Regions from separate parts of the Paraburkholderia sp. BR13439 genome, predicted to be linked through region 3. Evidence: predicted binding sites of a transcription regulator. Region 3 holds the regulator's gene; each other region holds the start of a gene.

Region 1 (9,971 bases), 110 kb from region 3:
CAGGACCGCATGCGCATATTCGATCAGACGCCCGCCACGATCTGGCTGACCGGCCTGTCCGGCGCCGGTAAATCTACACTGGCGTTCGCGCTCGAAGAGCGGCTAATCGCGCTCGGTCACGCCTGCTATGTGCTCGACGGCGATAACATCCGCCACGGTCTGGCGAGCGACCTGGGCTTCGAGCGCGACGACCGGCGCGAAAACATCCGCCGCGTCGCGCACGTCGCCCAGTTGATGAACGATGCGGGTTTGATCGTGATTACCGCGCTGATTTCACCGCTACGTGAAGACCGCGCAATGGCGCGCGAGATCATCGGAGCCGACAAGTTCGTCGAAACCTACGTGTCCGCCTCGCTCGCCACCTGCGCAAGCCGCGATCCCAAAGGTCTTTACGCGAAAGCGAGGTCTGGCGAGATCAGCTCGTTCACCGGCGTATCAGCGCCCTATGAAGCACCGATCGATCCTGACCTGCATGTCGAAACCGGAACGCTGAGCCCCGCGCAAAGCGTCGCGCAGATTTTCCACTACCTGCGCGAAAAGTGTCTCGGAAGATCGGCTCAGCGTGCGGCTCACGTCGCGGGCGCCTGATCCGGACAAAGGGCGTCCGGAAGCGCTTGCTGGCCGCCACATCAACGCCGGCTCCAAACGAAAAACCCGCCTGAGCGGGTTTTTTCGTTTGGGGAAACGCCTCGCGGCGCACTCCCCCACATGGACTTCCAACCGGGCCTCGTCCGTGATCCAGACGCGCGGCAGGCCAACCACGCGGCCGGACCACGAGGCCCGAGCGGAATTACATGTCCATGCCCATGCCGCCCATGCCGCCGGGCATGCCGCCAGGCATCGGAGCTTCTTCCTTCGGCAGTTCGCAGACAGCTGCGTCGGTCGTCAGCAGCAGGCCAGCAACCGAAGCTGCGTTTTGCAGCGCCGTGCGCGTCACCTTCGTCGGGTCCACGACACCTGCGTCAACCAGGTCGACGTACTCGCCGGTCGCTGCGTTGTAGCCGTAGTTGCCCTTGCCAGCAGCAACCGCCGCCACGACGACGCTCGCTTCTTCGCCACCGTTGGTGACGATCTGGCGCAGCGGCTCTTCCATTGCACGCAGAACGATCTTGATACCTGCGTCCTGATCGGCGTTTGCGCCCTTCAGGCCAGCGATCGCCGTACGCGCACGGATCAGCGCGACGCCGCCACCAGCGACGATGCCTTCTTCCACAGCTGCGCGCGTTGCGTGCAGTGCGTCTTCGACACGTGCCTTCTTTTCCTTCATTTCGACTTCGGTCGCAGCACCGACCTTGATCACTGCAACGCCGCCTGCCAGCTTGGCAACGCGTTCTTGCAGCTTTTCACGGTCATAGTCCGAGGTCGCTTCTTCGATCTGCTTGCGCACTTGCTTGACGCGAGCTTCGATGTTCGCTGCTTCGCCAGCGCCGTCGATGATCGTGGTGTTTTCCTTGCCCACTTCGATACGCTTCGCCTGGCCCAGTTCAGCCAGCGTTGCCTTCTCGAGCGTCAGGCCGGTTTCTTCTGCGATGACCTGGCCGCCGGTCAGGATCGCGATGTCTTCCAGCATCGCCTTACGACGATCGCCGAAGCCCGGTGCCTTCACAGCAACGGTCTTCAGGATGCCGCGGATGTTGTTGACGACCAGCGTTGCGAGCGCTTCGCCTTCGACGTCTTCAGCGATGATCAGCAGCGGACGGCCAGCCTTCGCGACTTGTTCCAGAACCGGCAGCAGATCACGGATGTTCGACACCTTCTTGTCGTGCAGCAGCACGAACGGGTTGTCGAGCACGGCAACTTGCTTGTCCGGGTTGTTGATGAAGTACGGCGACAGGTAGCCGCGGTCGAATTGCATACCTTCGACGACGTCCAGCTCGTCTTGCAGCGACTTGCCGTCTTCGACGGTGATCACGCCTTCCTTGCCGACCTTGTCCATTGCTTCAGCGATGCGCTCGCCGATCGACGAATCGCTGTTCGCCGAGATCGCGCCAACCTGGGCGATTTCCTTGTTGGTCGTGCACGGCTTGCTGATCTTGCGCAGTTCTTCGATTGCGGCTGCAACAGCCTTGTCGATGCCGCGCTTCAGGTCCATCGGGTTCATGCCCGATGCGACGTACTTCATGCCTTCGCGGACGATCGATTGCGCGAGAACCGTAGCGGTCGTCGTGCCGTCGCCTGCGTTGTCGCTGGTCTTGGAAGCGACTTCCTTGACCATTTGCGCGCCCATGTTCTGGAGCTTGTCTTTCAGTTCGATCTCTTTTGCGACCGACACACCGTCCTTGGTGACCGTCGGGCCGCCGAAGCTGCGCTCGAGGACCACGTTGCGGCCCTTCGGACCCAGCGTGACCTTCACGGCGTTGGCGAGAATGTTCACGCCTTCGACCATCTTGGCACGGGCGGAATCACCGAATACGACGTCTTTAGCTGCCATCTTCTAACTCCTTGAATACTTTGGATATAACCGGGGAAGTAGCGACTTTGCGCTTACTTCTGCACCACGGCCATGATGTCTTCTTCGCGCATCACGAGCAGTTCGTTGCCGTCGACCTTGACGGTCTGGCCTGCGTACTTGCCGAACAGGACGCGGTCGCCGACCTTCACGTCGAGGGCGATCGCTGCGCCCTTGTCGTCGCGCTTGCCCGGGCCGACTGCGAGGATTTCACCTTGATCCGGCTTTTCCGCTGCGGCTTCGGGGATCACGATGCCCGACGCGGTCTTGGTTTCCTGATCCAGACGCTTGACGATCACGCGATCATGCAAAGGACGAAGGTTCATACATACTCCTCTCTGATTGAGACTGAAGAACGCTGAGAAAACCCGGCTGGACGAGCCAACCGGAGATGTTGTTAGCACTCTCGTGCAGCGAGTGCTAATTATATGGACGGGTAGTGACAAATTCAAGAAGTAGGGAGCAGCGGCGCTGCGGGCGAGGTTTTGCACGACCGGCGCGGTACCGGCGCGCCGGCGCGATCATGCGTCTGAGCTGCGAACCCGAGCAAAAACAAATACTTGCGGCGAGATTTGCGGCTTGTCGCCGCACGGCGAAGGGGCGCTATCGCAGACAAACAGCAGCCGCGCACCGTACTCGATACCGTCGGATCTGCCATTTCCAGGGAAAACCCCCGTCCGATCGAGCATGGTTCGACTCACTTCTGCGCAGGCGGGCGCAACGCGTTACCTGCCATCCACTTGAGCCGTTCGCAATCGACCTTGATACGCGCCGCGAATTCCTTCGGGTCTCGCTCGCGTAGTGCGTTCATCTGGCTATTGGTGTCGTCGGCGCGATGCCAGCCCGCGTCCCAGTGCTGATCGAAATCGGTCGCTCCGGTCAGCACCTTTCGGAGCCGCTCCTTATAGGCGCCGATTCGCTCGGGCGACACGCCGCAAAACGCCTGCGCGAACCTCGCCCGCTCGCCCGCCGTCTCCGCGCTCATGTTGGCGTCGCTCGCGTCGCTCGCGAGCGGCGCGGCGAGCGACAGCATCGACAAACAAAGCGCAGCGCAAAGCGGTCGATAGCGATACGATGGATTCTTCATCTTCGACTCCTGACGATCCTTCGTGGCGACCAGGGATTGTCCCGATCTTCAACGCCGCCTCGCCGATTGTGTCCTGATTGCACTGCACGATGGCGTTTTCGCGCGCTATTCGATGCATCGCGCGGCCAAGCCGCGGTGCTACGCTCGTTAAAGCGGCATTGGCGACCTGCCCTTCCGGGGAGCCGTGGCACGAGCACCGCAACGCCACGGCCTATCGGCAGGCCGCGACAGAAGCACGAGCGCCAGGCATCGACAACAAGCTCGAACACGACACGAAATCAAACACAAAAAGGCGAGACATCGCTGCGGGAGTGACTGCGATGGCATTTAAAACATATACCGTACTGACGCTATTGGTGACGAGCACTGCCGCGTTCGCGTGGCGGCCAGTCACCTATCCGATCCGAAGTCAGAGCCCTTACGAGCGCAGCATCGATAACGCGATGTGCTACGCCGAGGCGAACCGCGTGACCGGGGTCAACATGGCCCACGAGTCGCAGATTCCGCCGCGTCATCCGCCGGCGGCCAAAGGTGCGTCGACCGGCGTACCGTCGAAACCCCCGCTTCCCCCCAGTTCCTTCTCGGCCACGCCGCTGCCGTGGAGCGCGAGCGCGCCCGAAGCCGCGAGCGCGCCGCTCGCCGGCGCGCAAGCGCCTGGCGGCGCAGCGTCGCCAAAGCCCGTGAACGAAGCCGCGAACGGCGCAAGTGCGCCAGGAGCACCGGCCACCGCGGCGGCGAATGCACCGCCGAGCACATCGTCGGCGACACCGGGCGCGAGCGCCGCAGCCGGCGCGTCGGATGGAGCGGGCGCTTCGATGCAGGCCAACGCGGCGTCGAACGTGAAACTGCCGCCGCTGCCCGCGCCCGAGCCTCCGATGACCCGCTATTGGGCCGCCTACGGCGCGTGCATGCAGGCGCGCGGTTACGTCGTCCAGTAGTTCGGCCGACGCCGCCTGCGAGCGTCGTCGCATTTATTCTTTTTTGATGGCGCCGACCTTCGGCGCCAGTGGAGCGACACGGCCATGCCGCGCGACTCGACTTCCGACCAGCCATTTTTCCATCACTGCGCATACTGCGGCGTGCCGCTGCCGGGCCGCTTTTCGCCGTGTCCCGCATGCCATGCGCTGCCGATCGATTCGTTCGATACGGACGACAAGCCCGGCGAGCGCACCGCGCGATCCCGGGCGCTGAGTACATCGCGCGCGCAACTCGACCCGCTGCCAGCGGCCGCGAGCTTGCCCGCGGACCGTGCGTCGCGGCGCTCCGCGCAAATGAAGATGAGCCCCTACGAATTGCTCGACGAGGCCACGTTCGAGCCGGGCGGACGTCGACGGCGGCACCCGCTTGCGCTAACCGCGGCCGCGCTCGCGACGCTCGGCGCCGTGTATATCGGCTTCGTTCTTCTCGACGACGATGCGAGCGTCGACACGCCAGTGACGGTCTTCGGCACAGTGCACCCGGACAAGCCTGGGCAAGTCCCTGCGCAGAGCGTTGTGCGGAATGCGGCGCCGTCGGTTGCCGCGGCGCCGACGCCCGCGTCGATCGTCGCGCAAGCGCCGCGTCCCCTGATCGTCGCGCGGCAGCAACCGGCGAATGTGAGCGCGCCTGTCGCGTCATCGGCGCCGCAGGTCGTGGCGACCGCGCCGAACGTCGCGCCGTCCTCGTCGCCCGTCGTTGCGACCGCGCCCACCTTGGCGCGGTCGTCACCGCCAGTCGTGGCCACCACCTCGACCGTCGCACCATCCTCATCGCCCGTCGTGACGACCGCGCCAACCGTAGCGCGCTCGGCGCCGCCTGTCGTGGCGACCACGCCGACCGTAGCTCGCGCAGCACCGCCCGTCGTCGCGTCCGCGCTAACCGTAACGCGCTCGGCACCGCCGGCCGTGGCGACCACGCCGACCGTAGCTCGCGCAGCACCGCCCGTCGTCGCGTCCGCGCCTACCGTGACGCGCTCGTCACCGCCCGTCGTCGCGTCCGCGCCAACCGTAGCGCGCACGGCGCCGCCCGTCGTGGCGACCGCGCCGACCGTGACGCGCTCGTCACCGCCCGTCGTCGCGTCCGCGCCAACCGTAGCGCATTCGTCACCGCCAGTCGTGGCGACCGCACCCGTCCCGGCCCGACCGTCAACGTCAGTCGTTGCGACCACGCCGACCGTCGTGCCATCGTCTCCACTCGTCGTCACGACCGCACCCACCGCAGCGCCAACCACGAAATCGGGCGCGGGCGTCGCCGCGCCCACGCCGCGCGGTACGGCGGTCGCGTCGATCAACACCAACCACAACAGCAACACCGACACGTTGCCCGCCCCGCTCACGCTGGCCGACAAGCAGCGCGCCGACGCTGAGCGCAATCTGAAAGCCGCGCACGGCTATCTGCAACGGGGCAATCTGGCGGCGACCAAAGCGCGCCTCGCCGCGGCCATCACCGCACAGCCCGACAATCGCGACGCGCGCCGCATGCGCGCCCAAGTCGGCACGCTCGAGCAGCAACGGGACGCGTTGCTGAGTCTCGCGCGCGGCTGTAGCAACGTCGGACGTTGGGAGTGCGCGTCGCACAACGCCAACGAAGCGTTGCGGATCGATTCGAGCAGCAAGGACGCGCAGCGCCTCGTCTCGCTCGCGTCGCACGAATCGGCGTGGCAGACCATCCCGCCGTCGGCGTGGCAGACCGTGGAGCCGCCGGCGGAAGAGTCGCACGCATTGCGCGATCTGCTGCGCCACCACTGAGCTAAGGATTGCGAGGGATCTCGCGAGATGGCGGCACGAGCATGCCGCCAATCATGCCGGCCCGCGCGGCGCCTCCCAAAAGACGCGCCGCGCGGGCAGCCGTGTCAACCGACGATGCTGTCGTAGCCGTAATAGCCGCCCTGATACCCCGAGCCGAGGAACGCGGCTTCCTGCGGCACGTCGGTGAGGAGCACGCCGCGCAGGCCGACACCACCGTTACGCAGGCGTTTGGCGGTTTCGATGATCTCGTGCAGCGGCTGACGCCCATGCCGCACGACCAGCAGCGACGTCGCCGCGTATTTGCCGATCAGCGTCGAATCGGTCACGGCGAGCACCGGCGGCGTATCGATGATCACGACGTCGTATTGCGGCTTCAGCACCTCGAGCATCGCTTCGAAGCGTCGGCTCATCAGCAGTTCGGCCGGGTGCGAGGGGAGCGTGCCTTTCGCGAGCACGTCGAGGCCCGGCAGCACGTCGCGCTGGATCATCGCGTTGAGATCGCCACCGCACAGCACGTCGGACAGTCCCGGCCGATGACTGACGCCGAAATGGGAATGCACGTCGCCGCGCCGCATGTCACCGTCGATGATCAGCACGCGCTTGTTTGCCGACGCCACCAGCGTCGCCAGATTCACCGACAGAAACGACTTGCCCGCATCGGGCCGCGACCCGGTGATCATCACGACGTTGTTGGCCGCATGATCGAGCGACAACTGCAGCGACGTGCGCAGATTGCGCACGCCCTCCACCGCGAGATCCTCGGGCGCCTGCTGCGCGAGCACATGCTGCCCGCGCTGGCGCAATGACACCTTTTCCTGCAGACGCAATTGCGTCTGGCTGCGCGGCACCACCGCGAATACCGGCACGCCGAGCATCCCCTCGAGTTCGTCCGGGCGCTCCACGCCGCCGCGCATCGCGCGCTTCAGGAACACCAGCAGCAAGCCGAGCACGAGGCCGCCGCCGAGCGACATCAAAATCACCAGGATGCGCTTCGGCCGCACCGGATCGTCGGGCGTTTCGGCGAAATCCACCACGCGCACGCCGCCCACCTGCCCAGCCTGCGCCACTCGCAGCCGCTGCACGCTGTTGAGCAGGTTCGTGTAGAGATCGGTGTTGACGTGCACGTCGCGCTGCAGACGCAACGCGGTCTGCTCGGTGTCGGGCATCGTCGAGACGCTGCGGTTCATCGTGCTCTGCGCGCCCTGCAATGCGGCGATCTGCGCATCGAGCGCGGCGACCGTCGGATGGTTCGGCGTGAACTTCTGCAATAGCTCCGCGCGCTGCTGCTGCAGATCGAGCAGCTTCGTCTTGTTGTCGACGATCTGCTGCAGCAGCAGCTTGCTTTCTTCGCCGAGATCGACGGTGCCATGGGTATTGCGGAACTTGCCGTAGCGTTCTTCCGCATCGTCGAGCGCCTTGCGCGCGGCGGGCAGTTGCTGCTCGAGATACGCGAGCGTGTGATCGGACTCGCTCGAACGGCTCGCCAGATCCTGGCGCACGAACTGGCGCGCCACGTTGTTGACGATCGCCGCGGTCAGCGCCGGGTCGGCGCCTTCGAGGCTCACGCGGATCACGCCGGAGTCCTCGGCCGTCTCCTGCACGACCATCGTCTTCGCCAGACGCTCCACCGTGCCGAGCGTCGAAGCGCGCGTCAGTTCGAAACGCGAGCCCGGCGCACCGACCAGTGTGTCGACGTGCAGCGTGATCGGCCCGACCGCGGTATCGGTCTGCACGGTCTCGCCGACGCGCCCTGACAGAATCGCGCTGCCGTGAGGATCGCGCAGCATGAAGGTGTTGCCGGCGCCCGCAACCAGCGTGAAGGTCTCGCCATACAGGTCCTTCGACACGTCGAAGCGCGACACCGCGATGCTCTCGTTGCCCCACGCGAACCCGCGCAGGTTGATGAACGACGGCAGCCGGAACCACCAGTGCCCGTTCACGAGTCCCGCGATCCTGCTGCCGATCACCGGCAGGTAACGCGGCTTCGCCGTGATGTCGAGGTGCAGCGCGCGGACCGCTTCCTCGGTGACGAGACGCGACTTCAAAAGCTCGATCTGCGCCGCGGTCGACGGCTTCGAATCGTACGCGCCGGGAAGCGGCGATGCCGCATCCCGGCCGTTCGCATTGACGTTCGCCGCGTTCGCCGTCCTGTCCTGAACGTGAAACAGCACGTCCGAACGATAGACCGGCGGCGTGAGGAACGCGTACGCGCTACCGAGCGCGAGCGCGATCAGCGTCACGATGAGGATCGTGCGCCAACCGCGCACGATCGTGCGCACGTAGTCCGACAGATGCAACTGCCCCGGTTCATACACGCCGGCGTAGCGATTTTCGTAATTGATTGCCATGTTTTCACCCAACAAGGCCTGCCGGTTCAGATATCGCGTCACGCCTGCGTTACTTCGACACGACGACTCCTGTCACCGCCGCGTTGATCGCCGGCAACAGCAGGTTCAGCACGCGGTTGAAGCGAACGAGACCGCCCTGGCCGACGTACACGATGTCCTTCGGCTGCAGCTCGAACTGGTTCGCGAGCAGCATCGCCACCGGCGAGGTCGCATCGAGGTGATAGATCTGCGGCGACTCGCTGGTCGAATTGCGGATCACGAACAGTTGCTGCCCCGAGGCCGTGTTCGAGTCGAAGCTGCCGCCGTCCGAGATCGCCTGCGACAGCGTCAGCGAGCCGTTGCGCAGCGGCAGCACCGTGGCCGGCTTGTTGACTTCGCCCATCACGTAGACGCCGCTGTCTTCGCGCGCGTTCACGCGCACGGTATCGCCCGGCTGCAGATAGATTTCCGACGGATTGCGGCCGCGTTTGACGAGGTCGTCGATGTTCAGCCTATAGGTCGTGCCGTTGCGGATCAGATCGACGCGGCTGCGATCCGCGGTCGTGGTGAAGCCGCCGCCCAGGCCGATCGCGTTCGTCAGCGACATCGGGACGTCGTTGATCGATTGCGTGCCCGGCGTGCGCACTTCGCCATCAACATACACCGTCGCGTTACGGAACGACGCGACGCGCACCGTTATCTCAGGCTTCTGGTACACCTTGCTCAAACGCTGATTCAATTCGCGCTGGATCTGCGAGACGGTCTTGCCCACGACGTGCAGTGTGCCCGCATACGGAAACTGGATGTCGCCGGTTTCATCGATCAGGAAGCCCGGCATCGCATCGCTAGGGCGCGAATTGCTCGGCGGCTGGCCAAGAGCGGCCGCGAGTTCCGGGTGATCCCACACGACGATCTGCAGCACGTCGCCAGGGCCCAGCTTGTACGGCGCCGGCTTGCCGAACAGCCCCGCCGTCTCCGGCGGCAGTTGGGAAGCCTTCTGATCGGCACCTATCTTCTTCAGCAGTTCCAGATTGATATCGGTGATCGGAATCTGCTTCTGCTGCGAAGCTTCGGTACTGAATTCGCCACCCGTGTCCTGAATCCCGGCCGGCGTGATCATCCGTTGTCCCGGCACGATTTGGCATCCGGAAAGCAATACTGCTGCACTAGCGAAAACCACAAGACTTCCTGTGCGAAAACCAAGTGAGCTCATGATCTTTACTCCTTCGCCCCGAGGCGTTGTTATCGACTTTCTAATAAGCGTTTCGATGCACCAGTCCGGCGACAATCGTCGCGCCGATGATCCGCATATCGAGTGCGAACGACCAGTGACCCAGGTAGTACAGGTCATGTTCGACGCGACGCTCCATCTTCTCGATGCG
Region 2 (9,971 bases), 180 kb from region 3:
CAAATGAAAGTGCACGGCGCCCGCCTTGCCTTGCCGCACGACCTCCCAGTCCGCAAGCGACTGATGAGCGGTCGGTTCGAGCGCTTCGCCGGCCTCGACATAAAGATAGCCGTCGGGGCGCACGAGCGGCACGGCCACCGCGAGCGCCTTGCCGAGCAGGTCGGCATCGAACGGTGGATCGAGGAACACTACGTCGAACGAGCCTGGGGCGAGGCTCGCCGCAAGACGCAAGCCGTCCGCCTCGGCGATTTCGATCATGCGTGCATCGAGCCGCTGCTGGTTCGCGCGCAACTGGCCGGCGGCGCGCGCATGACGCTCCACCATCAGCACGCGCGCCGCGCCGCGCGACGCAGCTTCGAAGCCGAGCGCGCCGCTACCGGCGAACAGATCGAGACAGTGCTGGCCGTCCAGGCGCTGGCCGAGCCAGTTGAACAGCGTTTCGCGGACGCGGTCGGGCGTCGGGCGCAGGCCGTCCAGATCGAGCACGGGCAGCGGCGTGCGTTTCCAGTCGCCGCCGATGATGCGAATGGCATGCGGCTTGCCGCCTTTGGACGAGGCGCCAGCGGCGCGTGAAGGTGCTAAACGAGGCATGCAGTATCGTGCAGTTTCAGCTAGGTGGTGAATACGCCCGCGACGCCGGTGCGCGCGGGCCGGAGCGCCCACGTTACCACAGGGGCGGCGCGCGTCCAGCCTGCCCGGGCGGCCAATACGACGCACCGCGGCACGCCTGATAAAATGTGCGGCTGCCAGCGCCCCGCCGTTTCGCATCCCGGCGCTGCCCACCGCTTCGCCGGTCCCGTGCCGGCTGCGCGCATCGGCGCGCTCTCCCATACGTCAGATCATGTTCAGCTTTTTCAAACGATTCAAGGGTTCGAAAGAGTCCGATACCGCCGCAGACGAATCGCTGGCGGCGCAAGACGGCGCGACGCCCGAGGCCGAGGCCGTCGAGCCGGTTTCGCCATCCAAATCCGTTGAGCCCGCGCCGGCCGCCGTTCCGCCTGTGGTCACGACCATCATCGAGCCGCAGCCCGAGCCGCAAGACGCCGCGCTCGACAGCGTGGAAATCGTCCCGCCGCCCATGCAGGACGCCGGCGCAAAACGCTCGTGGCTCACGCGCCTGAAGAGCGGCCTCTCGAAAACCAGTTCGAACCTGACCGGCATCTTCGTCGGCACGAAGATCGACGAGGACCTGTACGAGGAACTCGAAACCGCGCTGCTGATGTCGGACGCCGGCGTCGAGGCGACCGAATTCCTGCTCGAATCGCTGCGCGAGAAAGTGCGCACCGAGCGCCTGACGGACCCGCAGCAGGTCAAAACCGCATTGCGCACGCTGCTCGTCGAGTTGCTGAAGCCGCTCGAAAAATCGCTGATGCTCGGCCGCGCGCAGCCGCTCGTAATGATGATCGCCGGCGTCAACGGCGCGGGCAAAACCACCAGCATCGGCAAGCTCGCGAAGCATCTGCAGAGCTTTCACCAGTCAGTGCTGCTCGCTGCCGGCGACACGTTCCGCGCCGCCGCGCGCGAACAGCTCGCCGTCTGGGGCCAGCGCAACAACGTGACCGTGGTCGCCCAGGAAAGCGGCGATCCGGCTGCGGTGATCTTCGACGCGGTCGGCGCCGCGCGCGCGCGAAAGATCGACGTGATGATGGCCGACACGGCTGGCCGCCTGCCCACGCAGCTGCATTTGATGGAAGAACTGCGCAAGGTGAAGCGCGTGATCGGCAAAGCGCAGGACGGCGCGCCGCACGAAGTGCTGCTCGTGATCGACGCCAACACCGGCCAGAACGCGCTCACGCAGGTCAAGGCGTTCGACGACGCGCTCGGCCTCACCGGCCTGATCGTCACCAAGCTCGACGGCACCGCGAAGGGCGGCATCCTCGCGGCGATCGCGCGGCAGCGGCCGATTCCGGTGTACTTCATCGGCGTCGGCGAAAGGGTCGAGGATCTGCAGCCGTTCAGCGCCGAGGAGTTTTCGGACGCGCTACTGGGCGGCTGATCCCGCAATCGCTTGACCGCCGCGGCGCTCGCCGCTCGCTGCGCGCAAAAAGGAAAAGGGCACTCCGCGGGGGTGCCCTTCTTCGTTTCGAGCCGCCGTCAATGCTTGAAGCGATCCCGCGATCACTCCGCGTCCGGCTGCGCGCCCGGCGCAGCGCGGGCGAACGCATCGAGTCGCATCGCGTGGTCGTAGATGCGCTGGATCGTCGGAAACTTTGCGGTGTCGACCTTGAAGCGCTGTGCGTTGAAAACCTGCGGAATCAGGCACGCGTCGGCAAGTGTCGGTGTGTCGCCGAAACACAGTTTGCCGGTGCGCGCGTCGCCGGCGAGATGCGCTTCCAGCGTCGCGAAGCCCGCGTCGATCCAGTGCCGGTACCACGCGTCCTTCGCGTCGTCGTCGACTCGCAGAGTGTGCTTTAGATAGCGCAGCACGCGCAGATTGTTCAGCGGATGAATCTCGCACGCGACCTGCAGCGCCACCGAGCGCACATAGGCGCGATCGAGCGGCGCCTTCGGCAGCAGCGGCGGCTCCGGATGCGTCTCTTCGAGATACTCGATGATCGCGAGCGACTGCGGCAGCAAATGATTGCCGTCGGCGAGCGTCGGCACGATGCAGTCCGCGTTGATCTTGCGATACTCGGGCTTTAGTTGCTCGCCGCCTTCGCGCACCAGGTGCACGGGCACGTAGTCGTACGTCAGGTTCTTCACGTTCAGCGCGATGCGCACGCGATACGACGCCGAGCTACGAAAATAGCTGTAGAGCTTCATGTTGTCTGCCTCCTCCACCTGCCCGCAAGCCGTCTCAAACGACGAGTACGCTGAATTCGCCGAGTCCGTCCACGCCGCCCTTCATCAGGTCACCCTTCACGACCGCGCCGACGCCTTCCGGCGTGCCGGTGAAAATCAGGTCGCCGGGCTGCAGTTCGAACAGCGTCGACAGATACGCGATCGTCTCCGCCACCGACCAGATCAGCTGCGACACGTCCGCGCGCTGCTTGTCCTCGCCGTTCACCGACAGCCAGATCGCGCCCTTGCCGATGTGACCAACTGCCGAAGCCGGATGGATCGGGCCGAGCGGCGCCGAGTGATCGAAGCCCTTGGCGGTGTCCCACGGACGACCCATTTTCTTCGCTTCGCCTTGCAGGTCGCGGCGCGTCATGTCGAGACCGAGCGCGTAGCCGTAGACGTGGTCGAGCGCGCGCTCGACGGGGATGTCTTTGCCGCCCTCGCCGATCGCCGCGACCATTTCCATTTCGAAATGGACGTTCTTCGTCTGCGATGGATATGGGAATTCGCCGGTGGTGCCCGGCGCGACGTAGACGACCGCATCGGCCGGCTTCGAGAAGAAGAACGGCGGTTCGCGGTCCGGGTCGTGGCCCATTTCGCGCGCATGCGCTTCGTAGTTGCGCCCCACGCAGTAGATGCGGCGCACCGCGAACTGCCCGCTCGACCCCACGACCGGCACCGCGACCTGCGGTGCGGGTGCAAACACGTAACTCATCCCGTTCTCCGTTTTTCGATGGGCGCCGCCGAGGCGGCGAGAAACATCGAGTGTAACGCGCGGCACGGCGCGGGTGCATGTCAGGCGGGCCGTCGCGCGTCACCGCGTGCCCGCTTCGCCGCTGTTCGTCCGCTCGCCATAGATGCGATACTCACACCGAACAGCTTCCCGAATGCCGTGGCCGACGCCCAAGCGCGGTACGCCACCCGCCTCCTGCGCACGATGACCGACTCGACCAATACGACTTCTCCCTTCCCCTGCGCCCGCTTCATCAAGGAAATCGGCCGCGGTCCGAACGGCGCCCGCGCGCTGACCGCCGACGACACCCGCGCGCTCTACACCGCGATGCTCGACGGCCGCGTCGACGATCTCGAGCTCGGCGCGGTGCTGCTCGCGTATCGCGTGAAAGGCGAAACCGCCGACGAACTCGCCGCGATGCTGGCCGCCGCGCATACGTCGTTCGAGCCGGTGCGGCTGCCGCACGGCGTGTTTCGGCCCGTTTCCATTCCGTCGTACAACGGCGCACGCAAGCAGCCGAACCTCGTGCCGCTGCTCGCACTGCTGCTCGCGCGCGAAGGCGTGCCGGTGCTCGTGCACGGCGTCACCGAAGATCCGGGTCGCGTGACGAGCGCGGAAATTTTCACCCATCTGCGCATCGTCCCTGCGCAGTCGCACGCGCAGATCGAAGCGGGTCTCGCCGAGCGTCGCGTCGCGTTCGCGTCGATCGACGTACTCGCGCCCAAGCTCGCGCGCCTGCTCGCGCTGCGCCGGCGCATGGGCGTGCGCAACTCGACGCATACGCTCGTGAAGCTGCTGCAGCCATTCGCGCCCGCGGGGCTGCGGCTCGTGAATTACACGCATCCGCCGTATCGCGACAGTCTCACGCAGCTGTTCATCACGCATCCCGATGCGGCCGTCGGCGGTGCGCTGCTCGCGCGCGGCACCGAAGGCGAGGCGGTCGCCGATACGCGCCGCCAGGTGCAAGTCGACTGGCTGCATGACGGCATCTGCGAGACGCGGCTGCCGCACGAGCGCTCTTCGCCCGATGCGCCCGAAGTCGAGCTGCCCGAAGCGCGCGACGCGGCGACCACGGCCGCCTGGATCGACGCCGTGCTGCGCGGCGAAGCACCGGTGCCGGGCGCGATCGAACGGCAGGTCGAGCTGATCGTCGATATCGCGAAGACGGCGGCCTGACGGTCGCGGCTTGACAGGCCAGCGTACGCCGTCATACATTTGGCCCCATGCGTTCCCTCCCGAACACCCTCCGAATTATCTCCGGCCGCCTAGCGCGGCCCCTATCGCTACGCCTGGCGTAAGTCACGCGTAGCGCCGCGCGCTGGCAGCTCCGGTTGCCGTCGGCGGTCCTCCCGGTAGTTCCCGCAGTCTCGCTTCACCCCCGTCGTAGTTCTCCACAACCTGTCGTCGTTTGCGTTCGTCCGTTTACCGCGCGGGCGAAGCGAGAGGATCAAATGCACGTTGCCTCGGGCATCCGCATCGTGCATGCGTGACAGTCGGCCAACCGCTCGACGTCCCACCCTCCGCCGACGACACCACGAATGAGGCACCTCACCATGTTGCGCAATCCCGCTGAAAAGTACCGCCCCTTTCCCGCCGTGCGGCTGACCGGCCGCAAATGGCCGAGTCGCACGATCGACGCCGCGCCCGTCTGGATGAGCACCGACCTGCGCGACGGCAACCAGGCGCTGATCGAACCGATGAACGCCGCGCAAAAGCTCGAGTACTTCGAGATGCTGGTCGCGATCGGTTTCAAGGAAATCGAAGTGGGCTTTCCGTCGGCCTCGCAGACCGATTTCGACTTCGTGCGCACGCTGATCGACGAGCGGCGCATTCCCGACGACGTCACGATCGAAGTCTTCGTACCGTCGCGCGCGGAGCTGATCGCACGCACGTTCGAAGCGCTCGAAGGCGCGCCGCGCGCGATCGTGCATCTGTATAACGCGATCTGCCCGTCGTTCCGGCGCATCGTGTTCCAGCAATCGAAGGACGAGATCAAGGCGCTCGCAGTCGAAGGCACGCGCGTCATCAAGGAATATGCGCAGGCGCGGCCGGGAACGCACTGGACCTTCCAGTACTCGCCCGAGATCTTCAACACGACCGAGCTGCCGTTCGCGCGCGAGGTATGCGACGCGGTCGCGCAAACGTGGCGGCCGACGCGCAATCACAAGATGATCGTCAACCTGCCGGCGAGCGTCGAAGCGGCCACGCCGAACGTATTCGCCGACCAGATCGAATGGATGCACCGCAATCTCGGCTACCGCGACAGCATCGTGCTGTCGGTGCATCCGCACAACGATCGCGGCACCGCCGTGGCCGCGGCGCAGCTCGCGCTGCTGGCAGGCGCGGATCGCATCGAAGGCTGTCTGTTCGGCAATGGCGAGCGCACCGGCAACGTCGATCTCGTCACGCTCGCGATGAATCTCGACGCGATGGGTATCGACAGCGGTCTGGATTTCTCGGATCCCGCGGCGATCCGGCGCGTGGCGGAGCGCTGCACGCGGCTTCCAGTGGCCGCGCGGCATCCGTATGCGGGAGAAGTGGCGATGCGCGGCACACGCGCGGCGCGCGACGCGGATGCCGAGCGCGATGAATACGGCGCAAACAGCCGCGATAAAGCTGAGGATTGCGCAACCGCGTGAATCCGACTTGAGCTTGCGGCGGCGGAGTGCGCACCCCGCATTCGGCTGCCGGGACGGGCGCGCTCACGAGGCGCACCCGCGCGATGAAAATCTCACTCCAGCGCGCAACGCGTCGCCTGCCATGCGATCAGCCGCCACTGGCCGTCTTCGTGTGTGTGAATCGCGGTGTAGGCAATCGGGAACAGCAGCGCGCCGTTGTTCGCTTCCATCTCGATCAGCGCGCGGCCCGTGACCACGTAGGTCTCGCGCCCGGCCGGCAGGACGTCTTGCGACTGCACCTCGATTTGCCGATAACGACGGCGCCCCGCGGTGATCCCGTCGATGAACTGTCGCTTCGTCTCGCGCTTGCCGTTCGTATGAACGTAGCTCACGTTGTCAGCGAGCAGCGTGTCGAGCGACTGCCCATCGCCGTCGACCATCGCGCGAAATCGCTCTCGCTCGAGCCCGCGAATCGCTTCGATCATCTTTGCCGCCATTGCAGAGCCCCTCGAACACCGCGAGCCGCAAGGGGCCACGGTCAGAAGTGATATTGCAAATATAGCTGGCTGAAATTTATACCAGGATTCGGCTCTTTGATACCGCCATTGGAAACATGCTGGAAGCGGTAGCCGGCGACATACTGTCGATGAGCGCCGAACTGCAGTCCGACGCCCGCCATCTCGGAGAACTGGAACGCGGTGCCCAGCGTGAAGTCGGAAGAAATGCGCGGGCTGGTCAGCAGCCCGACGCCGGCACCCACCTCGATGAATGGCCGCACCAAGCCCGACGACTTGACGAAGCGGATCACCGGCGTCACACCGATCTCGCCGATGTTGTCGTGAACGTTTCCTTCATTGGTGTGCCACCACGCGACGTGCGCCTCGCCGATCAGCGCGAAATGCCAGTCACCGATCTGCCACCAGGTGAGGTTCGGGTCCCAGGCCAGGCCGAGATCGAGCCTCTTGACGTGACGATCACCGACGCCGGCGGCCACCAGCACGCCGAACTGGTCAGCCTGGGACTCGCCCGCCGCACCCAGCAGCAGAACGGCCAACGCACTTTTTAGAGTAAGTCCACGGACCACAAGATTCTTGTTGTTCATTCAGCCCCCATCGTGGTGACTATTCAGCGAGCGCCCCCTTTGTTCCAAGCACGATTTAGGTGCAAGTATCTTCCAGATAATGCGCCCAAACAGCAATTATTCACTTAAAAACAGAACGATGTCAGTCGATCATGAGGCTGCAGCCGCCTCGAACGGTAATTTGTACAGGTTCAGCGCGCAATGCAGATAGAGCGTATGATGACTATCAGAAATCAAGACTCCATAGGATTTTCCGGAACTTGGATACCCCTGCGACATCTAAGTATTAGCACTCGGCAGATCTGAGTGCTAACATCCATCGCTGGAGTCGTTTACTGAGTACGCAATTGTCTGATTCCAAAGGAGCTTCACACGTGAGCCATGCAATGACCCTTCCGAGTACTTTGAGCCCGTCGTCGGCTAAGGCCGCTCCGGCAGGTGCACTGGCGCTCTCGCATTCCTCGCTGCTGTCCGGTCAACTGGGCAACATCGACGCCTATATTCAGGCGGTCAACCGGATTCCGATGCTGACGCCGGCGGAAGAACGCCAGTTCGCCACCGAATTGCGCGAACACGACAATCTGGAGGCGGCGCGCCGCCTCGTGCTGTCGCACCTGCGACTCGTCGTGTCGATCGCGCGTAACTACCTCGGTTACGGGTTGCCGCACGCCGACCTGATCCAGGAAGGCAACATCGGCTTGATGAAAGCGGTCAAGCGCTTCGATCCCGAGCAAAACGTGCGTCTCGTATCGTACGCGATGCACTGGATCAAGGCAGAGATCCACGAATACATCCTGCGCAACTGGCGCATGGTGAAGGTCGCCACCACGAAGGCGCAGCGCAAGCTGTTCTTCAACCTGCGCAGCCACAAGCAGGGCCTCGGCGCGTTCACGCCGGACGAGATCGAAGGTCTCGCGAAGGAACTGAACGTGAAGCGCGAAGAGGTCGCGGAGATGGAAACGCGTCTGTCGGGCGGCGATATCGCGCTCGAAGGTCAGGTCGAAGACGGTGAAGAGTCGTACGCGCCGATCGCCTATCTGGCCGACTCGCATAGCGAGCCGACCGCCGTGCTGGCTTCGCGTCAGCGCGACCGGCTGCAAAGCGACGGCATCGCAAGCGCGCTCGACGCGCTCGATCCGCGCAGCCGCCGCATCATCGAAGCGCGCTGGCTGAAGGTGGCCGACGACGGCTCGGGCGGCTCCACGTTGCACGAGCTGGCCGACGAGTTCGGCGTGTCGGCCGAACGTATCCGCCAGATCGAAGCCAGCGCGATGAAGAAGATGCGCGGCGCACTGACGGAATACGCGTAAAAGCGTGGAAGCCATGCGCGCGTCAATTGTGTCCCGCCCGCGACGTGGGTAAAAGCGACACACGGTAACCGGTCGCGTACTATTTAGCGACCATCGCGCTCAAGCCCCGCCCTCGCAAGACGGCGGGGCTTTTTCATTCCTTTCGTCCATTCGTGCGTCTCCCGGCCGCAGCGCATTCGCATAGGCCTGTCCCCAAGCCGGCCTGTCGAGCCCGGTAAGCCTTTCTTGACGTATCGCGAGTCCGGTAGCAATACTGCACAGACGCGGCAAGTTTCGCGACGAGATGCCGCATGGCTAACCCTGAGCGCGCGAGGTTCCCCCTCCTACAACCGGCATGCATTCGCCAGACTGCCTGACGGCAAGGGCGGTCTGGATCCGGCCGGACTCTCCGGCGTGAAGTCGTCTTTCGACCGATCATGACCCTAGCCCTCAATCGCAGCAGCACTGTCCGGTCGCGCTTGCGCGGCGGGTTCACCAGGTGGGTGCGCGGTCCAACCCTGGCGCGCGATATCGCCATCATCCTCGCCATCAAGTTCGCCCTACTGATGGCGCTCAAATTCACATTCTTCAATCATCCGCAGGCGGAGCACATGATGCTGCCGCCTCAGCAGGTCGCGCAGGCGCTGCTGTCGGTGCCCGCCCCGCATCCGTCCGGAGGTGATCAACATGCCCGTTAGCGAAGTCGTAGAACTGTCGCGGCTCCAGTTCGCCATCACGGCGCTTTATCACTTTCTGTTCGTGCCGCTCACGCTCGGCCTCGCCTGGTTGCTCGTCATCATGGAGTCGGTCTACGTGATGACCGGCAAGCAGATCTACAAGGACATGACGCAGTTCTGGGGCAAGCTGTTCGGCATCAACTTCGCAATGGGCGTCGCGACTGGCCTCACGCTCGAATTTCAGTTCGGCACCAACTGGGCCTATTACTCCCATTACGTCGGCGACATTTTCGGCGTGCCGCTCGCCGTCGAAGGACTGATGGCGTTCTTCCTCGAATCGACGTTCGTCGGTCTGTTCTTCTTCGGCTGGAATAGATTGTCAAAAGTGCAGCATCTGATCGTCACGTTCTGTGTCGCGCTCGGATCGAACCTGTCGGCGCTGTGGATTCTGATCGCCAATGGCTGGATGAACAATCCGGTCGGCGCGACGTTCAACTACCAGACGATGCGCATGGAGCTCGACAACATCGGCTCGGTGATCTTCAACCCGGTCGCACAGGTGAAGTTCGTGCACACGGTGTCGGCCGGTTACGTGACCGCGGCGATGTTCGTGCTCGGGGTGTCGTCGTGGTATCTGTTGAAGCGCCGCGACACCGAGTTCGCGCTACGCTCGTTCGCGATCGCCGCCGGTTTTGGCCTCGCGTCGGCGCTGTGCGTAATCGTGCTCGGCGACGAATCCGGCTATCGCACCGGTGAAGTCCAGCAGGTCAAGCTCGCCGCAATCGAATCCGA
Region 3 (9,971 bases):
GTTCCGCCGCTACCAGCTGCGCGAGGGCGACGCCGCGAATACCGCGTGGGTGTGGGAGCATCAGGCGCTGACGCGGGCACGATACTGTGCGGGCGATCCGGAGATCGGCGCGAAGTTCGAGGCGATCCGCGAACAGGTGCTGACGACACCGCGCGAAGCGCCGCCGCTCGCGAAAGAGATCGCCGAGATGCGCGCGCGTGTCGAAGCGGGTCACCCGAACCAGACGCCGACTCTGTTCGACCTGAAGCACGACCGCGGCGGCATGGTCGATATCGAGTTCACCGTGCAGTACTGGGTGCTGCTGCATGCGGCGCGCGATCCCGAACTGATCCGCAATACCGGCAATATCGCGCTGCTGCGCGAAGTGTCGCGTTTCGGGCTGATGAGCGAAGCGGAAGCCGAGACGGTCGGCGCTGCCTATCGGCGCTATCGCAAGCTGCAGCACACGCTGCGGCTCGATGGGATGGAGAAGGCGCGGGTCGATCCGGCGCTGGTCGCGGCCGAGCGCGAGGCGGTGCTGGCGTTGTGGAAGAGGGTGTTTGGGTAAAGGCGCTTGCGCATTTCGCGTAGCGCCAACGCATCATGCGCGGCCGGGATCGGTGTGACGTCCCGGCCAACCCGACTCAGGCCGTGTGCGGTGAGCTGAGCACGGCCGATCTCAGGCGGCCAGCATTTCCTTCGCGTGCTTGCGCGTGGTCGCCGTGATTTCGAGGCCGCCGAGCATGCGCGCGACTTCCTCGATGCGGCTCGCCTTGTCGAGCGAGGTCACGCTGCTGAGCGTGCCGCCGGTACCGTTGCTCATCTTTGCGACCTGGAAATGATGATCGCCGCGCGCCGCGACCTGCGGCAGATGGGTCACGCACAACACCTGGCGCGCCTCGCCGAGTTGATGCAATAGCCGCCCGACCACTTCGGCCACGCCGCCGCCGATGCCCGTATCCACTTCGTCGAAGATCAGCGTCGGTGTCGGGCTGGCCGCGCTCGCGATCACTGCGAGCGCGAGACTGATACGCGCGAGTTCGCCGCCCGACGCGACTTTCGCGAGCGGCCGCAGCGGCACGCCGGCGTGACCGGCCACGCGGAACTCGATCTGCTCGAGCCCATGCGCGCCGCCTTCGGGCAACGGCACCAGCGCGACTTCGAAGCTGCCGCCTTTCATCGACAGTTCCTGCATGCCGGTCGTGACCGCCTCGCCGAGCGCCTTGCCTGCTTTGGCGCGCGCCTTCGACAGTTTTTTAGCCTCGGCGACGAACGCGTCCTTCGCTTGCGCCTCGGCGGCGCGCAGGCCGTCGAGGTCGGCGGCGGCGTCGAGCGCGGCCAATTGCTTGCGGCGCGCTTCGTGTTCTTCCGGCAGCGTCTCGGGCTGCAGACGGAATTTTCGCGCGGCCGAGTGCAGCGCGTCGAGGCGCTTTTCGACCTGCGCGAGCCGCTCCGGGTCGAGCTCGAGCTTCTGCGCGTAGTGGCTCAGCGAATACGCGGCTTCCTGCAACTGGATTTCGGCGGGTTCGAGCGCGGCGAGCACGTCGTTCAGCGCCGGGTCGATCTCCGCGAGGTCGCGCACCTTCGATACGATCGAGCCGAGATGCGTGATCATCGCGTCGTCCGACTCGGACAGCGCGCCGAGCGCACCCTGCACGCCGTCGATCAGATTCGCGGAATGCGACAGCCGCCGGTGCTCGGTGTTGACCTCTTCCCATTCGCCCGGCTGCGGCGCGAGCTTATCGAGTTCGGTGAGTTGCCACGCGAGTCGCTCGCGTTCGAGTTGCAGCTCGCGATCGCGCGTTTGCGCGTGCTCGACCGCCTGCGCCTTGTCGCGCCACGTGCGCCACGCGCGTGTCACGGCGGCGGCCAGGTCGGACAGGCCCGCGTGCGTGTCGAACAGCTCGCGCTGCGCGTCCGGGCGCATCAGCAACTGGTGCGCATGCTGGCCGTGAATATCGACGAGCATTTCGCCGACCTCGCGCAACTGCGCGAGCGTCGCGGCCGTGCCATTGATGAACGCGCGTGAGCGGCCGTTCGCGTCGACCACCCGCCGCAGCATCACGGTGCCGCCGTGCTGGCCGTCGTCGGCCGCGCCGAGCGCCTGTGCGTCGAGCCATTGATCGACCTGCGCGTACGTTTCGAACTCCGCGGTGATATCGGCGCGGCTCTCGCCGGTGCGCACGACGCTCGCCTCGGCGCGCGCGCCTAGCGCGAGCGCGAGCGCGTCGATCAGGATCGATTTGCCGGCGCCGGTTTCGCCCGAGAAAACGGTAAAGCCGCTGTCGAATTCGAGGTCGAGCGCGGCGACGATGACGAAGTCGCGTATCGAGAGGTGGCGAAGCATGGAGGTCGTCGGGTAGCTTGGATTCGGGTGGCGGCCGCGGCGGCGTGGGCTTGAAAGCGCCGCTTACGGCCTCGGGTCTTCTTCGTGCGACGGGTACTCGTGCCAGTGCAGCTTCTTGCGCAGCGTCGCGTAATAGCTGTAGCCGACCGGATGCAGCATTGGCACCGTGTGACGCGAACGGCGCACCTCGATCGTGTCGCCGAGCTCCAGCGACGTGAACGACTGCATGTCGAAATTGACGTTCACTTCGCGCCCGGAAACGATCTGGATGCTGACCTTCGAGTCGTCCGGCAGCACGATCGGCCGGTTCGACAGCGCGTGCGGCGCGATCGGCACGAGCACGAAGCCCTGCAATTGGGGATGCAGGATCGGCCCCTGCGACGACAGCGCGTACGCGGTCGAGCCGGTCGGCGTCGCGACGATCAGGCCGTCCGAGCGCTGGTTGTACATGAAGCGGCCGTCGACCGACACGCGCAGCTCCGCCATGCCCGAAAAACCGCTACGGTTGACCACCACGTCGTTGAACGCGAGCGCGTGATAGATCGACGTGCCGTCGCGCACGATGCGCGCTTCCAGCAGCACGCGCTCCTCGCGCTCGAAATTGCCGGACAGCATTTGCGGCACGATCTCGCGCATGTCGGAGATCGGAATGTCGGTGATGAAGCCGAGCCGTCCGTGGTTGATGCCGATCAAGGGCGTGCGATATGGCGCGAGCTGGCGACCGATGCCGAGCATCGTGCCGTCGCCGCCGAGCACCACGGCGACGTCGGCGCGCGCGCCGATCTCGGCGGGACGCAGCGTCGGATAGTCGGTTACGCCGATTTCGGCGGCGGTGTCGGCTTCGAACACGACTTCGAGGCCGAGCTTCGCGATGCACGCGGCGAGCGCGGTCAGCGGCTCGCTGATGCCTGGCGTATTGCTGCGCCCGACGAGCGCGACGGTCTTGAACTGGCTGGTCACTTGCATGCCGGCATTACACCATAGGTAGGGCCTGAAAAGAACCGCAGGCCAACCCGGTAGCGGGCCGGCGCACGCGGGGCGTCTGCGGATGTCGCGATTATCGTTAGAATGGTGAAGACCCGATGACATGCGCGCCCGCTGACGGCGCCGCATTTGCCGGGAGCGGTCGCCGCGGGCGCTCGCGGCTGCGATGCCATTGAGCTAAAATTTTTCGTCATGCTAGATCCTCGCGCACAAACCCTCCTCAAAACGCTGATCGAGCGCTACATCGCCGAAGGTCAGCCGGTCGGCTCGCGCACGCTGTCACGTTACTCGGGCCTCGAGTTGAGCCCGGCCACGATCCGCAACGTGATGTCGGACCTCGAGGATCTGGGGCTCGTGATCAGTCCGCACACGTCGGCGGGGCGCATTCCAACGCCACGCGGCTACCGTCTGTTCGTCGACACAATGTTGACGGTCGAGTCCGCCGCCGACGAAGAAGCGGTGATGCGCGCGGTCAAAACCACGCTGCAGGTGGGCGAGCCGCAGAAGATCGTCGCCGCGGCGGCGAGCGTGCTGTCCAACCTGTCGCAGTTCGCCGGCGTGGTGCTCACACCGCGCCGCAGCCACGTATTCAAGCAGATCGAATTCATGCGCCTGTCCGACAAGCGCATTCTGCTGATCATCGTGACGCCCGAAGGCGACGTGCAGAACCGCATTCTCGCCACTCAGCGCGACTTTTCGCCTTCGCAGCTGGTGGAAGCCTCCAATTACATCAACGCGCACTTCGCGGGCCTCTCGTTCGACGAAGTGCGCCGCCGCCTGCGCGAGGAAATCGACGAGCTGCGTGGCGACATGACCTCGTTGATGCACGCGGCCGTCACCGCGAGCACCGACGAATCCGATACCGGCGAGACTGTGCTTATCTCCGGCGAGCGCAATCTGCTCGAAGTCGCCGATCTTTCGTCGGACATGGCGCGCCTGCGCAAGCTGTTCGATGTGTTCGACCAGAAGACCAGCCTCCTTCAGTTGCTCGACGTGTCGAGTCACGCGGCGGGTGTGCAAATTTTCATTGGCGGCGAATCGACGCTGGTGCCGATCGAGGAAATGAGCGTCGTCACCGCGCCGTACGAGGTCAACGGCAAGATCGTCGGCACGCTCGGTGTGATCGGACCGACCCGCATGGCCTACAACCGCGTGATTCCGATCGTGGACATCACCGCGCGGCTGTTGTCCATGACGCTCAGCCAGCAGTAGTCATCGCGCTCCGCGGCGGCGCCGTCATCGCAGCCCGTGCCGGCCATGATGCGCGAACGGGCGGCGTCTGCCAATCGTCCGAATGGCCAGGGTCCGGCGACGCCCGGCCGAACCCGCGCCGCTATAATGAATCTCCATTGAATCGACTCGCCGCGTGAAGCGGTGACTTCTGCTGCCTATGCGCTTCGACCTCGAGCGGCCATCACAGAACGCCACATCGCATCGCGTCGCCGTGTTGCTGATCAACCTCGGCACGCCCGACGCGCCGACACCGCGCGCGGTGCGCAGCTATCTCGCGCAGTTCCTGTCCGATCCTCGCGTGATCGAAATTCCCGCGTTGCTGTGGCAGCTGATTCTGCGTTTGCTGATCCTGCCGCTTCGCGGCCGCAGTTCCGCCAGGAAGTACGCGGCGGTATGGATGCCCGAGGGCTCGCCGCTGCGCGTGCACACCGAAAAGCAGGTCGAGGGTTTGCGCCATCTGCTGCAAGTCAACGACTACACGGTGCTGGTCGACTACGCGATGCGCTACGGCACGCCCGGCATTCCGGCAATGCTGAACCAGCTGAAGCTCGCCGGCGCCGAGCGCGTGCTGCTGATGCCGATGTATCCGCAGTATTCCGCGTCGACCACCGCGACCGCGTTCGACGAAGCCTTTTCCGCGCTCAAGCGCATGCGCAACCAGCCGGAGATCCGCACGGTTCGCCAGTACGCCGATCACCCGGCGTATATCGCGGCGCTCGCTGCGCAGGTGCGTCACCACTGGCATCTGCACGGCCGCCCTGATTTCGCGGCGGGCGACAAGCTCGTGCTGAGTTTCCACGGCGTGCCCAAGCGCACGCTCGACCTCGGCGACCCGTATCACGAGCAATGCCAGCAGACCGGTGCACTGCTGATGCAGGCGCTGGAGTTGACGCCGGTCGAATGCCGCATCACGTTCCAGTCGCGCTTTGGCAAGGCCGAATGGCTGCAGCCCTACACGGCGCCGACGTTGAAGGAACTCGGCGCGGCAGGCGTGCGGCGTGCTGACGTGTTTTGTCCGGGTTTCACCGCCGACTGCCTCGAAACGATCGAGGAAATCGGCATGGAAGTGCGCGACGAATTTCTGCAGGCGGGTGGCAAGGAGTTTCACCGGATCCCCTGTCTGAACGCGTCTCAGCCGTGGGTTGCCGCGCTCGGCGAAATCGTCGCGCAGCATCTGCAGGGCTGGCCGGTGCAGGCGGTGCCGGTGCCGCACACGACAGGAGCTTGAATACGCAGATGAACTACCGCATCTCAACCGAACCGGGCGCGAAACTGCGCATCGACAAATGGCTGTGGGCCGCGCGTTTCTTCAAGACGCGTTCGCTGGCCGCGGATGCGGTCGACAAGGGGCGGGTGCGCATCGGCGGCGCGGCCGTGAAGCCGGCCAAGGACGTGCGTGTCGGCGATCTGGTCGAAATCGAGATCGAGCGCTACGTTTGGCAGGTCGAGGTGCTGGGCGTGTGCGACGTGCGCGGCCCGGCGAGCGTGGCGCAGACGCTTTACGTTGAAACCGCGCAGAGCAAGGAGAAGCGGCAGGTCGAGCAGGAACGGCGCAAGGTATATCACGAGCCTGCCGCCGCGCTGCACGGGCGACCGACGAAACGCGACCGGCGCACTATCGACAGATTTTCGGGTGGGAACTAAAAAACTGCTCGACCGTGGCGTGTGCGCCACCGTACTCGGTGGTGTGGTCGTTAACCGCGCCGGACATGCAGATGGTCGTGGTGCCCGCGATCAGTACCAGTGCGACCACCCCGATTGCAACGGTCAGTTTCACGGTACTCCCCTCGATGGGCTGAAACGGGCTATCGGAACGACTGTCAGGTGTCGGTAAGGCTTACGTCAAATTAGGGTTAACGTGCGTTGCCGCTCCATGACTGGAGAATAGGTCAGTTGCGGGCTGCACTCAATCCCTATCTGATTGCGCCACGTGAATGCTTGTTACGGCGCATTTCGCCTGCACGACGGTGGTGCGAAAAAACCTCTGAGCCGCTTGAAACGGCTATTTCAGACCCCATCTGGGGTCCGGTCTGGCGGATCGGCGCGAAGACACGTGTCGCGATTTTGCAAAGCACGAATCGTACTGTGTCGGAACGGCTTTTTCCGTCTTTGCTTTTACTTTTTAACGACTTTCAGCGACATGGAAAACACGCAAGAGAACCCGACGAGCCAGAATCCCACGCCCGCCGACGAAGCCGCGCGCCAGGCCGCCGAGGCGGCCGAGCCCGCTGCTCAACAGCAGGACACCGGCGCCACCACTGAATCCGCCCAGGCTGCCGCCGAGCAGGCGCTGGCCGACGCTCAGGCGAAGATCGCCGAGTTGCAGGAAGACTTCCTGCGCGCGAAGGCCGAAACCGAAAACGTGCGCCGTCGCGCTCAGGAAGACGTCGCCAAGGCGCACAAGTTTGCGATCGAGAACTTCGCCGAGCATCTGCTGCCGGTCGTCGACAGCCTCGAGGCGGCCGTCGCCCATTCGTCCGACGACCTGCAGAAGGTCCGCGAAGGCGTCGAGCTCACGCTGCGCCAGTTGAGCGGCGCGCTGGAGAAGGGCCGCGTCGTGGCGATCAATCCGGTCGGCGAAAAGTTCGACCCGCATCGCCATCAGGCCATTTCGATGGTACCGGCCGACCAGGAGCCGAACACCGTCGTCGCGGTGCTGCAAAAGGGCTTCGTGATCGCGGACCGCGTGCTGCGTCCCGCGCTCGTGACCGTCGCCGCGCCGAAGTAAGCACGTCGAAGCGCACCCCGGGCGTCCGCGCGTGCGGCGTCTGCCTCGTCGCTTCGCATCGCCGCGCGCCGCAAAACATCCAATCGATTCAGGCACTTCCGGCGAACCACGCCGGGGGCGCCGTGCAAGCTGGCGGAGCGGGCTCGCAGCAAGGATTCACGAGCCCGCCCCGTGATTGAAAAAAATTAAAGACCGCATCGCGATAGAGGTCTTGAAAACGATGTGGCCGCACTTATTTTGAGTGCAGGTAGGAATTGAGAGCGGATCGTCCCGCCGCCAGATGGGCCAACCGGGCGCTTTCCGCAGCGATCAAAGTCAGGAGATTTGTAAAAATGGGCAAAATCATCGGCATCGACCTCGGCACGACCAACTCGTGCGTGGCGATCATGGAAGGCAACTCGGTCAAGGTCATCGAGAACTCGGAAGGCGCGCGCACCACGCCGTCGATCATCGCTTACATGGAAGACAGCGAGATCCTGGTCGGCGCGCCGGCCAAGCGTCAGTCGGTCACGAACCCGAAGAACACGCTGTTCGCGGTCAAGCGCCTGATCGGCCGCCGCTTCGAAGAGAAGGAAGTGCAGAAGGACATCGGCCTGATGCCCTACAAGATCATCAAGGCGGACAACGGCGACGCATGGATCGAAGTGCGCGACCAGAAGCTCGCGCCGCCGCAAATCTCGGCCGAAGTGCTGCGCAAGATGAAGAAGACCGCTGAGGACTACCTCGGCGAGACCGTCACCGAAGCCGTGATCACGGTGCCGGCGTATTTCAACGACAGCCAGCGTCAGGCCACCAAAGATGCAGGCCGCATCGCCGGTCTGGAAGTGAAGCGGATCATCAACGAACCGACCGCAGCCGCATTGGCATTCGGTCTGGACAAGGCTGAAAAGGGTGACCGCAAGATCGCCGTGTTCGACCTCGGCGGCGGCACGTTCGACATCTCGATCATCGAAATCGCGGACGTCGACGGTGAAATGCAGTTCGAAGTGCTGTCCACGAACGGCGATACGTTCCTCGGCGGTGAAGACTTCGACCAGCGCATCATCGACTACATCATCGGCGAGTTCAAGAAGGAACAGGGCGTCGATCTGTCGAAAGACGTGCTCGCGCTGCAGCGCCTGAAGGAATCGGCTGAAAAGGCCAAGATCGAGCTGTCGTCGAGCCAGCAGACCGAAATCAACCTGCCGTACATCACGGCCGACGCGTCGGGTCCGAAGCACTTGAACCTGAAAATTACGCGTGCGAAGTTGGAAGCGCTGGTTGAAGAACTGATCCAACGCACCATCGAGCCGTGCCGCGTGGCCATCAAGGACGCAGGCGTGAAGGTCGGCGAAATCGACGACGTGATCCTGGTCGGCGGTATGACCCGTATGCCGAAGGTGCAGGAAAAGGTGAAGGAGTTCTTCGGCAAGGACCCGCGCCGTGACGTGAACCCGGACGAAGCCGTGGCCGTTGGTGCCGCGATCCAGGGCCAGGTGCTGTCGGGCGACCGCAAGGACGTGCTGCTGCTCGACGTGACCCCGCTGTCGCTCGGCATCGAAACGCTCGGCGGCGTGATGACGAAGATGATCAACAAGAACACCACGATCCCGACCAAGCACGCACAGGTCTACTCGACGGCTGACGACAACCAGAGCGCCGTGACGATCAAGGTGTTCCAGGGTGAACGCGAAATGGCAGCGGGCAACAAGCTGCTCGGCGAGTTCAACCTCGAAGGCATTCCGCCGGCACCGCGCGGCGTGCCGCAGATCGAAGTGAGCTTCGACATCGACGCGAACGGCATTCTGCACGTCGGCGCGAAGGACAAGGCGACCGGCAAGGAAAACCGCATCACGATCAAGGCGAACTCGGGTCTGTCCGAAGCTGAAATCGAGAAGATGGTGAAGGATGCGGAAGCGAACGCTGAAGAAGATCACAAGCTGCGTGAGTTGGCCGACGCTCGCAACCAGGGTGACGCACTCGTCCATAGCACGAAGAAGGCGCTGACCGAGTACGGCGACAAGCTCGAAGCGGGTGAGAAGGACAAGATCGAAGCCGCGTTGAAGGAACTCGAGGACACACTGAAGAGCAGCTCGAGCGACAAGGCCGCGATCGAAGCGAAGATCGAAGCGGTGGCCACGGCCTCGCAGAAGATGGGCGAGAAGATGTACGCCGACATGCAGGCTGCGCAAGGTGCCGAAGCGGCAGCGGGCGCGGCGGGCGGTGCCGGTGCATCGGCGGGCGCGAGCCAGCAGGCCGACGACGTGGTCGACGCCGAGTTCAAGGAAGTGAAGAAGGACTAAAGCCAGGTCGGCTTCCGACCGTAAAGCCGTGCACAGCGATGTGCGCGGCCCGGCTGCACGAGATCGGCGCCGTTGGGGCGCCTTGAGTGCAAGAGCGGTTTTTCGCGCCTGGCGAGCCTTTTGGGCTCTCCGGGCACGTTCGTTTTATGGAGGGCGTTGTTTTGAACCGTGTCGAGACGCGGCGCAGACAGCGGCCGGACGAGTCGTAAGACTCCACAGCATTCACAAGGAGCTACCGCGTCGCTTTGCGCGGCGGCGTTGAACCGATATGGCGAAACGGGATTACTACGAGGTTCTGGGCGTCGCAAAGAACGCGAGCGACGACGAAATCAAGAAGGCTTATCGCAAGCTCGCGATGAAGCACCACCCCGACCGCAATCCGGGCAACAAGGATGCGGAAGAGCATTTCAAGGAGGTG

The links. Region 3 encodes HrcA, which represses chaperone genes, less so after heat shock. Its sites were predicted from a motif close to TTAGCACTCNNNNNNNNNGAGTGCTAA; they were not measured.
Region 1: the regulator HrcA is predicted to act here: its motif matches at 2,847-2,873, upstream of groES (co-chaperone GroES).
Region 2: the regulator HrcA is predicted to act here: its motif matches at 7,500-7,526, upstream of rpoH (RNA polymerase sigma factor RpoH).

The regions. Positions count from the first base shown of each region.
Region 1 covers NZ_JBFPKN010000001.1:846,673-856,643, reverse strand. The annotation lists gene cysC (adenylyl-sulfate kinase) at 1-588, shown strand, start outside; gene groL (chaperonin GroEL) at 791-2,431, opposite strand; gene groES (co-chaperone GroES) at 2,485-2,775, opposite strand; gene AB3X96_RS03915 (hypothetical protein) at 3,147-3,536, opposite strand; gene AB3X96_RS03910 (hypothetical protein) at 3,857-4,474, shown strand; gene AB3X96_RS03905 (hypothetical protein) at 4,822-5,718, opposite strand; gene AB3X96_RS03900 (hypothetical protein) at 5,693-6,262, shown strand; gene AB3X96_RS03895 (polysaccharide biosynthesis tyrosine autokinase) at 6,367-8,610, opposite strand; gene AB3X96_RS03890 (polysaccharide biosynthesis/export family protein) at 8,660-9,802, opposite strand; gene AB3X96_RS03885 (undecaprenyl-phosphate glucose phosphotransferase) at 9,843-9,971, opposite strand, start outside.
Region 2 covers NZ_JBFPKN010000001.1:564,921-574,891, reverse strand. The annotation lists gene rsmD (16S rRNA (guanine(966)-N(2))-methyltransferase RsmD) at 1-591, opposite strand, end outside; gene ftsY (signal recognition particle-docking protein FtsY) at 842-1,996, shown strand; gene maiA (maleylacetoacetate isomerase) at 2,119-2,763, opposite strand; gene AB3X96_RS02655 (fumarylacetoacetate hydrolase family protein) at 2,798-3,496, opposite strand; gene ybiB (DNA-binding protein YbiB) at 3,719-4,690, shown strand; partial or broken gene AB3X96_RS02645 (2-isopropylmalate synthase) at 5,068-6,054, shown strand; gene AB3X96_RS02640 (nuclear transport factor 2 family protein) at 6,246-6,629, opposite strand; gene AB3X96_RS02635 (acyloxyacyl hydrolase) at 6,671-7,234, opposite strand; gene rpoH (RNA polymerase sigma factor RpoH) at 7,588-8,523, shown strand; gene cydP (cytochrome oxidase putative small subunit CydP) at 8,940-9,200, shown strand; gene AB3X96_RS02620 (cytochrome ubiquinol oxidase subunit I) at 9,190-9,971, shown strand, end outside.
Region 3 covers NZ_JBFPKN010000001.1:741,359-751,329, forward strand. The annotation lists gene glnE (bifunctional [glutamate--ammonia ligase]-adenylyl-L-tyrosine phosphorylase/[glutamate--ammonia-ligase] adenylyltransferase) at 1-547, shown strand, start outside; gene recN (DNA repair protein RecN) at 659-2,326, opposite strand; gene AB3X96_RS03410 (NAD kinase) at 2,390-3,292, opposite strand; gene hrcA (heat-inducible transcriptional repressor HrcA) at 3,503-4,522, shown strand; gene hemH (ferrochelatase) at 4,701-5,771, shown strand; gene AB3X96_RS03425 (RNA-binding S4 domain-containing protein) at 5,780-6,187, shown strand; gene AB3X96_RS03430 (hypothetical protein) at 6,159-6,320, opposite strand; gene grpE (nucleotide exchange factor GrpE) at 6,684-7,271, shown strand; gene dnaK (molecular chaperone DnaK) at 7,604-9,553, shown strand; gene dnaJ (molecular chaperone DnaJ) at 9,822-9,971, shown strand, end outside.